One region of the Alteromonas sp. AWM4_230 genome, then DNA from elsewhere that is predicted to be linked to it. Evidence: predicted binding sites of a transcription regulator. Region 1 holds the regulator's gene; each other region holds the start of a gene.
What was found. The regulator sigma-54, encoded in region 1, starts transcription at its own class of promoters, with help from an activator protein. The targets are predictions, from matches to a motif close to GTTGGCACGNNNNTNGNNT.
Positions count from the first base shown of each region.

Region 1 (3,285 bases):
TCTGGTTTCATCACATGCGAGTTGTCAAATAAAGCGCCTACCTATGAGGTGTAGGCACTTATTGTTTAACTTAATGCAGAAATAATTTCGTCGCTGGTTGTTGCACGACGTATTGTTTTAATCGTTTCTTTGTCGCTTAGCTTACCGGCTACGGTAGCCAGTGTCTGAAGGTGTCCTTCGGTTTGCTCTTCGGGAACGAGAAGAGCAAAGAATATGTCTACGGGCTTTTCGTCTAGGGCATCAAAGTTGATAGCTGGTGTACTTGTTACAACGATTGCTATTACCTTCTCAAGGCCAGCCAAGCGACCGTGAGGCAGTGCTATCCCGTTACCAATACCCGTGCTACCCATACGTTCTCGAGCCATCAAGCTATTTAGAACCGTTGCCTGGTCGATGTTGTCGTTATGCTTGGCAGCGATATCAGCGATGATCTCAAGAATTCGCTTTTTACTATTACACTGAACCGCACACTCGGTGCGGTCCAGACTTACGATGGCTTGTATATCCATGCTCAATTAACTACTAATGTTTTTTCAGTTTTTCCTTATGCTTGATTACCTGCCGGTCGAGTTTATCAACCATGCTGTCAATCGCCGCATACATGTCGGTATTTTCTGAGGATGCGAATACTTCAGCGCCACTTAAATGAACAGTCGCTTCAGCTTTTTGATTTAATTTTTCAACGTTCAGGATGACATGCACATTAGAAATGTGATCAAAGTGACGTTCAAGTTTGCTGAACTTCGTATCGACATAATTACGCAAAGAGTCGGTGATTTCGACATGATGACCAGTAAGGTTGATTTGCATATTTCGTCTTCCTTATATTATTAAGCCCGTTTAAATAAGGCTTTTGCGTTGGTTCGACGGCGGGATCGACAATGATTCCCGGTATTTTGCTATTGTTCGCCGAGCGACTTTTATGCCTTGCTCGGCCAACAATGAAGCAATCTTGCTATCACTTAGCGGCTTGCTAGGATTTTCCGCAGCCACTAACTTCTTGATCAATGCACGAATCGCTGTAGATGAACACTCACCACCTGACTCTGTTGCTACGTGGCTTGAGAAGAAATACTTCAATTCGAAGATGCCACGGGGCGTATGCATATACTTCTGCGTTGTTACACGCGAAATAGTCGATTCGTGCATATCTACCATTTCTGCGACATCATTTAGCACCATTGGTTTCATCATTTCCGGGCCGTGCTCAAAAAAGCCCATTTGCTGCTGCACAATGCAATTTGCAACCTTCATTAAGGTATCGTTGCGAGATTCAAGGCTCTTTATGAACCACTTGGCCTCTTGCATGTGTGAGCGGATGAATTGTGAATCGCTGCTGTTCTTGGCACGACGACTCATCGCTGCGTACTGTTGGTTTACGCTTAATTTAGGCAGACTGTCGGGGTTCAGCTCAACCACCCAACGGCCATTTTTCTTGGTTACTGAGACATCAGGAATAACGTACTCAGGCTCTTTAGTAACTAAAGCACTACCTGGGCGAGGATTCAAGGTTTGAAGTAAACGCATTGCTTCGCGCAGCTGATCTTCTTTCAATCGGCTCTTACGCATTAGCGTGCGGTAGTCTTTACTGCTCAGTAAGTCTGAATATTCCTCAATAAGCTGCTTCGCTTCAGCAAGCCACGGTGTGTCTTCTGAAAACTGGCGCAATTGCACCATAAGACACTCTTGAGGTGTACGAGAACCTGAACCAATGGGGTCGAACATTTGAATGCGCTTAAGTACACACTCTATTTCGTCCATTTCGATAGGCTCTTCTAGATCATCGTCGTTGACCGCTTCTAAGATGTCGTCAAGAGTAACGGTTAAATAACCTGATTCGTCAATTGAGTCGATGATTGCTGTAGCGATAGCGCGGTCAGTATCTGAAAAATGAGTGAGGCGCATTTGCCAAAGAAGATGTTCTTGAATGTCTTCTGTGGTCTCACCTTGGAAGATTTGTTCATCATCATTAGATGGGCCAGGTGCAGGCGCGGAAGAAGCCGAATAATACTCATCCCAAGTACTGTCGATAGGTAGCTCATCGGGAAGATCATTCTTCTCCAGTGCATCTCCCGCTTCTAGCGTATCGCTTGATGCAGAAGCGGTCGCTTCAGCAGCGCTATCGTCACTATCGACATTGTTCTTTTCTACTTGTGGCTCGTCGTTACTTTCTTCCACTTCTAAAAGCGGATTAGAATCGAGGGCTTCTTGTATCTCTTGCTGGAGATCAAGCGTAGAAAGCTGCAGCAGTTTAATGGCCTGCTGAAGCTGAGGTGTCATTGTAAGTTGTTGGCTAAATTTTAGCTGTAAAGATGGTTTCATCTACGTCTTATTTAAATGCTCTAAATTAAATATACCAGAGCGAAACTGAAAAATGACAATTAGGTTACACTAACTATAGCCTGAATTGTTCGCCTAGGTATACGTCCCTTACTTTTTGATTACTTAAAACCTGTTCCGCAGTTCCTTGCGCAATAAGCTCGCCATGACTCACAATGTACGCTTTTTCGCAAACATCCAATGTTTCGCGTACGTTATGGTCCGTGATAAGGATACCAATACCCCTATCTCGCAGATGCTGTATTATCTTCTTTATATCATTAACTGATATTGGATCAACACCGGCAAATGGTTCGTCTAACAAAATAAATTGTGGTTTTGCTGCCAGAGCGCGGGCAATCTCTACGCGACGCCGTTCTCCCCCTGACAAACTCATCCCCGTACTATTACGTATATGGTTGATATTAAATTCATCAAGTAGGGCGTCTGCTTCTTCTTCTTGCTGTTGTGAATTTAAATCTTTACGGGTTTGCAAAATGGCCATGATATTTTCATGTACCGTAAGCTTTCTAAATATTGATGCCTCTTGCGGAAGGTAGCCTATACCGCGGCGAGCGCGCTCATGCATTGGCTGGTGAGTAAGCTCATTATCATCAATTTCGATCTTGCCTTTGTCTAAGTTGACTAAGCCTACAATCATGTAAAAAGTGGTGGTCTTACCAGCGCCGTTAGGGCCGAGAAGACCAACAATTTGACCGGTAGACACTGAAAGGCTTACATCGCGAACAACCTGTCGCGATTTATACGATTTAGCAAGGTTTTTAGCGCTCAAAGTTGCCATTGCTATTCATTGTCCTCGTTGTCTTTCTTAGACGATGTTTTACGAATGGTGTCAGGAGTAAATACTGTGGTTACACGACCTTCACCATCTTCACCGGCACCACCCGTTGCAAGCAATTGTTCAGTAATCATATCGAACGTAATCTTATCACCTTGCACTTTACT
Region 1 covers NZ_JBSWTB010000001.1:4,149,021-4,152,305, reverse strand. Annotated here, with positions in the region: gene ptsN (PTS IIA-like nitrogen regulatory protein PtsN) at 66-509, opposite strand; gene hpf (ribosome hibernation promoting factor) at 523-810, opposite strand; gene ACXACS_RS17865 (RNA polymerase factor sigma-54) at 841-2,322, opposite strand; gene lptB (LPS export ABC transporter ATP-binding protein) at 2,396-3,121, opposite strand; gene lptA (lipopolysaccharide transport periplasmic protein LptA) at 3,124-3,285, opposite strand, start outside.

Region 2 (3,285 bases), 3.4 Mb from region 1:
CATAATTTCATTCGCAGGCTTTGCCAGCCCCTTAACATCCACTTTTCGAACGTATTTACCATTACTATTTGCCACTGGGCTTAGGTCTTCGCCTGTAAAGTCATCGTCAAGGTCAGGTAAGTCTGACTCGTATATTACGGTCTCATCGGCAAGTAATATGGCTTGCTCCACGATGTTACGTAACTCGCGAATATTGCCCGGAAAAGTATAGCTACTCAATTTCTCTAGTGTTTTTTTGCTGAAACGCTTTTTCTCTTGCGACTGCGCTAAAAAGTGCGTTGCGATAAGCGCAATATCTGACGGTCTTTCTCGCAAAGACGGAAGGCTAATAGGAAAGCCCGCAATTCGGTAATAAAGATCGCGTCGAAACTCGCCTCTTTCTACCATTTGTTTCAAATTCTTATGTGATGCGCAAACCAAACGGAAGTTAGCTTTCTTAGAGACTACGCTACCCACAGGGCGATAGGTTTGGGTTTCAAACAATCTTAGTAGTTTAACCTGCATGGCAAGCGGTATATCACCTACTTCATCAAAAAATAGGGTGCCACCCTCAGCCGCCTCTACTAGCCCTTTTTTATTGGTGGTCGCGCCGGTGAACGCGCCTTTTTCATAGCCGAATAACTCGCTTTCAAGCAAAGCATCAGACAACCCAGTACATTCAATTACAACAAAAGGTTTTTCAGCGCGATGACTACTTGAGTGTAGAGCCTGAGACACCAGTTCTTTCCCGGTTCCGGTTTCACCAAACAGTAAAACGGATATATCTGAATTTGCAGCGCGATTTATTTTATTAAGCATAGTTTTAAATGCTTCAGACTCGCCAATCATTTTTCCAGCAGAGGGGCGGTTAGACGCAAAGGCAAGCTTATCTAGAATTTCCAGATAACCTATTAAATCCCCGTGACCGTCGAAGATAGGTCGCATCAGAATGTCACAGTAGCTTTGGCCCTCGCTGGTGGTATGGATATGCACCACACTAGCTGCTCGGCCCGACTTTTTACTTTCCTGCATAGGACACTGCTCGCCGCATTGGTCACAGGGCTTATTGTTTCGATGAGATACCTGATAACAGGTGCTATAACCGAGCTTGATATCGACAGGGTAAGTATCTCTGTAAGGCGCATTGACCGCCTCAATAATGTAATTTTGATTGATGAAAATAGCGGGTTTGTCTATTGCATCTATCATTGCTTGTACAATTGATATGTTCATTGTCAGCGTATTAGTTAATGCTACTTTTATCTTGCCAACTTAACATATTGGCATAGAGCTTGTTGATTGTTTTAGTTGAATCACAATGCCTGAGTGCAAATACGTCCGTCAATAGGAGAGTTACACAATGAAAAAACGCACCTTTTTAATTGCGTTGGGGGTGGCCGTAAGCGCCGGTTGCCCTTTCGCTAATGCACAAACCAACGAGCTAGCTGAAAGCGAAGTACAAACAAAAGTGAAGCAGGCAAGAGTTCACGCTAAAGCACTTGGTGGAGCGCTTAAATCTAGGCTAAAACAGGCAATTCAGTCTGGTGGTTTAGAAGCGGGTGTAGAAGAGTGTCAGTTGGCCGCCGAGCCTATCGCCGAGGGGCTTAGCCAAAATGGGTGGGAAGTAGGGCGTACTGCGCTAAAAGTGAGAAACCCGAATAACGCGCCAGACGAGTGGGAGCGCGAGCAGCTAGCCCTTTTCACCTCTCTATTGGAAAAGGCTAAGCTAGAGGGTAAACAGCCGCCTATGCCTATGGATACCTCTAAGTATGACAGCGACAGTGGCGAATTCCGGTACATGATGGCTATTCAACAAGGTCAAGTTTGCATGGCGTGCCACGGTGGCCAAGTTGCACCTTCAGTAAAGGACACCATTTTAAAACATTACCCTAAGGATGAGGCCACTGGGTTTGAACTTGGTGAATTGCGCGGCGCGTTCACACTGACCTATTCGCCACAGTAACAACTTCAGTTAATTTTGTATTAGCTGAAGCAAAAGCTCTCTTCTCAACCATTTTGAATAAGGCTACGACATCCCTGTCTTCTTTTTATCTGCGCCAATTTTGTCATTAAAAATGACAAAATTGGCGCAAAGTTCATATTAGATCCTTGCGATGGATCAAAGTGCGCAACTTTTCGCCATGGAATAATTGTCCTGCACAGTACGAATAGACTGTCATTCATCAGTTGTTAGTTCAGATTAACGAGAAAAGTGATGTATGGCACAAACCATGCTCTAGCTGTGATGAATGTTCACGTGATAACCACTGAATAACCAATAAATTTATTTAAGGTCAAGCGCTTATCGCGCAAAAGAGACAAGGGAGATAACCCATGAGCGATACGTTAATAGAACTATCGCGGTGGCAATTTGCATTAACTGCGATGTTCCACTTTATTTTTGTACCCTTAACACTAGGGCTAAGCTTTTTACTTGCCATCATGGAGTCGGTCTATGTGATGACAGGTAAAGAGATATACAAGCAAATGACCCAGTTTTGGGGAAAGCTGTTTGGTATTAACTTTGCCATTGGGGTAGCCACAGGCTTAACCATGGAATTCCAGTTCGGCATGAACTGGTCATACTATTCCCACTATGTTGGCGATATCTTTGGCGCGCCTCTGGCTATTGAAGGGCTTATGGCTTTCTTCTTGGAGTCTACCTTCGTGGGCCTGTTCTTTTTTGGCTGGGACAAAATGTCTAAGGTGAAGCACCTTATGACTACTTGGTTAGTTGCTATTGGTTCTAACTTCTCGGCGCTTTGGATCCTAATCGCTAATGGCTGGATGCAGTATCCAGTAGGTGCTGAATTTAACTTTGAAGCAATGCGTATGGAAATGACCAGCTTCGCTGACGTTATTTTTAACCCTGTAGCTCAGGTTAAGTTCGTTCATACAGTTTCAGCAGGCTACGTGACCGGCGCCATGTTTGTGTTGGCAATCTCTAGCTACTATCTACTAAACCATAAGCATATAGCGTTTGCCCGTCGCTCGTTTGCGATTGCAGCTAGCTTTGGCTTAGCTTCAACTTTGTCAGTTATTGTTTTAGGTGACGAAAGTGGCTATGAACTGGGTGACGTGCAAAAAGTGAAATTAGCTGCTGTAGAAGCAGAGTACGAAACCCACCCTGCGCCAGCACCGTTCACTGTTTTTGGTATACCTAACGATGAGAAAGAGGAAACCGAATACGCCCTTCAGATTCCGTGGGCAATGGGCATCATTGCAACCCGTTCGTTAACCGAAGAAGTGAAAGGTATTAAGGATCTTAAAGAAGAGAATCGCGAGCGTATTTTAAGCGGCATTAAA
Region 2 covers NZ_JBSWTB010000001.1:701,816-705,100, forward strand. Annotated here, with positions in the region: gene ACXACS_RS03055 (sigma-54 interaction domain-containing protein) at 1-1,188, opposite strand, end outside; gene ACXACS_RS03060 (Tll0287-like domain-containing protein) at 1,340-1,942, shown strand; gene ACXACS_RS03065 (cytochrome ubiquinol oxidase subunit I) at 2,314-3,285, shown strand, end outside.
Region 2: the regulator sigma-54 is predicted to act here: its motif matches at 1,259-1,277, upstream of ACXACS_RS03060 (Tll0287-like domain-containing protein).

Region 3 (3,285 bases), 320 kb from region 1:
GCCCTGCTGGGTATAATGCTAACGCTCATCATCATGCCAGTAGTCCCTCCATCACCTATTGAAAACTTGGTGGATGTGGGCACATTTTTAATTGTTATTCAGCAGCTGCTTATTGGTATTGCTATTGGCTTTATTTCTATGATGGTGCTCAATACCTTCGTGCTCGCAGGCCAAATCATAGCCATGCAAACTGGTTTAGGGTTCGCGTCTATTGTTGACCCCGTAAACGGTATAAACGTACCTGCAGTTGGTCAGTTTTATCTAATATTAGCGACCTTATTGTTTTGGACCTTGGATGGGCATTTGTCCATGATCCAAATGATAGTAATGAGTTTCGAGGCGTTTCCCATAGGCGAAGCGTGGTGGACAGGTGAACAGTTTCGCGATATTGCTCATTGGGGAGGTTGGATGTTTATATCGGCAGTAACCTTGTCTCTAGCGCCCATAGTGTCACTACTTATTGTGAATTTAGCATTTGGTGTAATGACCAAAGCTGCGCCGCAGCTAAACATTTTTAGTATTGGTTTTTCCATTGCTCAGGTAATGGGATTACTGATTATATGGATAACGCTAGATAACTTTACTGCGCACTTTGAAACCCAATGGTTTAGAGCCGAACAGTTTATGTGTGAACTATTGAACATTTGTGGTTAGGAAAAAATGGCAGATTCAAGCGAAAAAACAGAAGACCCCACGGGGAAAAAACTCGATGATGCCCGAAAAAAAGGGCAGCTGGCCCGTTCCCGTGAACTATCCACAACTTTAGTGCTTATTGTCAGCGCCTTCATGTTTTTGTTTGTGGGCAGTTGGATTGCTGAATCTGTTTTCAAACTTACCCAGCGAATGTTTATTCTCTCTCGCGACGAAACCTATGATATCACCCACATGTTTGGCGCATGGGGTGAAGCTTTCTCAGCGGTAGGTCCTGCCGTGTTGCTTTATATGGTGGTAGCTATGATAGCCGGCATCTATGGCTCTATTGCACTTGGTGGTTTTAATTTTACCTGGGAAGGTGCAAAGCCTAAGGGCTCCAAGATGAGTCCAATTCAGGGCTTTAAGCGAATGTTCGGCATGAACGGCTTAGTTGAGCTATTAAAATCCATCGCTAAAGTTGTGGTTATCATCAGCATGGCCATAGGAGCGCTGTTGTTCTTCGAAGATGAAGCACTGCATTTAGATATGGAGCTATATCCGGGAAACATCTTTCACGCGCTCGACATGCTTAAGTGGGCATTTCTTATTCTGGTGTGCGGCATGATCCCTATCGCGCTCATCGATGTGCCTTATCAAATGTATAAGCACAACAAAGAAATGAAAATGACCAAGCAAGAGGTGAAAGACGAACGGAAAAATGCGGAAGGCGACCCTATGGTAAAAGGTCGTATTCGTCGCTTGCAGTATCAGGCGGCAACTAAGCGCATGATGCAGGAAGTACCACAGGCAGACGTGGTAGTAACTAACCCGACTCACTTTTCAGTAGCGATTAAGTATGACGAACAGGGTGTAAGAGCACCTGTCGTGGTGGCAAAAGGGGCTGATGAATTGGCTATGCATATCAGAAAAATTGCTACCGCCAATGACGTACCCTTAATACCTTCTCCTATGCTCGCTCGTGCCATCTTTTATTCGACAGAAGTCGACGATGAAATTCCGAACGCCTTATTTATGGCGGTAGCACAGGTGCTAGCACATGTTTATCAGCTTAAAGCACATAGGGCAGGGAAGGGGAAGCGTCCTAAACCACTTAAACGAGATTTGCCTATCCCTCCAGAATACCGTCGCTAAGTGACTCTTTTACCAGGCTTTTTTGTGGCCAGTTTATGCCTTCCGCATACTCTTTAGCTCTATTGGTGTACATAAATGCCGCTTCGTATAAAGCTGGCACGTTAGTTGAAAACTCTATTGAAGATTTACATAAAGCGTCAATTTTCTGATAGAGAGACACCCAGCCATGCAGTTATCCGGTTATCTTCAGCGATTCGATAAAAATCAGCTGCAAAATTTTACCAGTGGTTTAGGCGCGCCTATTGTCCTTTTGGCAATCATGGGAATGGTAATACTACCCATGCCGCCGTTTTTACTCGACGTATTGTTTAGCTTTAATATCGCGCTCTCTCTCGTCATCATTTTGGTAGCGGTACTCACCCAACGCCCTGTGGATTTTGGTATTTTCCCACTTGTACTCCTAATTGCGACAGTTCTGCGTTTGGCGCTTAACGTTGCGTCTACGCGGGTTGTATTACTGTACGGCCACGAAGGGGGAGATGCGGCAGGTAAAGTGATTGAAGCCTTCGGTGCGGTTGTTATCGGCGGTAACTATGCTGTGGGTATTGTTGTCTTCGCTATCCTTCTTATTATCAACTTCAAGGTAGTAACCGCAGGTGCGGGACGTATTTCAGAAGTAAGTGCTCGCTTTACCTTGGATGCTATGCCTGGTAAGCAGATGGCGATCGATGCTGATTTAAATGCAGGCTATATCGACCAAGACCAGGCGCGTCAGCGTCGTGAAGAAATAACCGCAGAGGCTGACTTTTACGGGTCGATGGACGGTGCATCAAAGTTTGTAAAAGGCGATGCAGTTGCCGGCCTTTTTATCATGCTTATCAATATTGTTGGCGGCTTATTCATAGGCATGATTCAGCACGGTCTTTCATTTGGAAGTGCCATAGAGATCTACACTATTTTGACCATTGGTGATGGTTTGGTGGCGCAGATACCTTCATTACTACTTTCTGTAGCAACGGCGATTATCGTTACTCGAGAAAACGAAACCCAAGAAATGGGTAAAGAGATCCGTGGTCAGCTAGGAAATAATCAAGCGCTTTATATAGCATCAGGCGTGCTTTTCGTCATGGGTATCATTCCGGGTATGCCTCATATCGCATTCTTGGGTTTTTCATTTTTGATTGCGGGCTTTGCATATTGGCAGACCGTTCAAGCTAAAAAGAAAGCTGAAGAACCTCAATTGCCAGAGAACATTTCAAAAGATGAAACTGTTGCACCTGAAGTTAAAGAGCTGGGATGGGACGACGTTCAGCAGGTGGATACCATTGGCTTAGAAGTGGGCTATCGCTTAATTCCGCTTGTTGATAAATCTCAAGGTGGTGAGTTGTTGACACGAATTAAAGGCGTACGTAAGAAACTATCGCAAGAGCTGGGTTTCCTTATTCCACCTGTTCATATACGCGACAATCTAGACTTAGAGCCTAACACTTATACCATCGCTATGCTCGGCGTCACAATTGGCGATTCCGTTATAAGTCACGACGAAGAGCTTGCCATTAA
Region 3 covers NZ_JBSWTB010000001.1:3,831,430-3,834,714, reverse strand. Annotated here, with positions in the region: gene fliR (flagellar biosynthetic protein FliR) at 1-654, shown strand, start outside; gene flhB (flagellar biosynthesis protein FlhB) at 661-1,785, shown strand; gene flhA (flagellar biosynthesis protein FlhA) at 1,952-3,285, shown strand, end outside.
Region 3: the regulator sigma-54 is predicted to act here: its motif matches at 1,878-1,896, upstream of flhA (flagellar biosynthesis protein FlhA).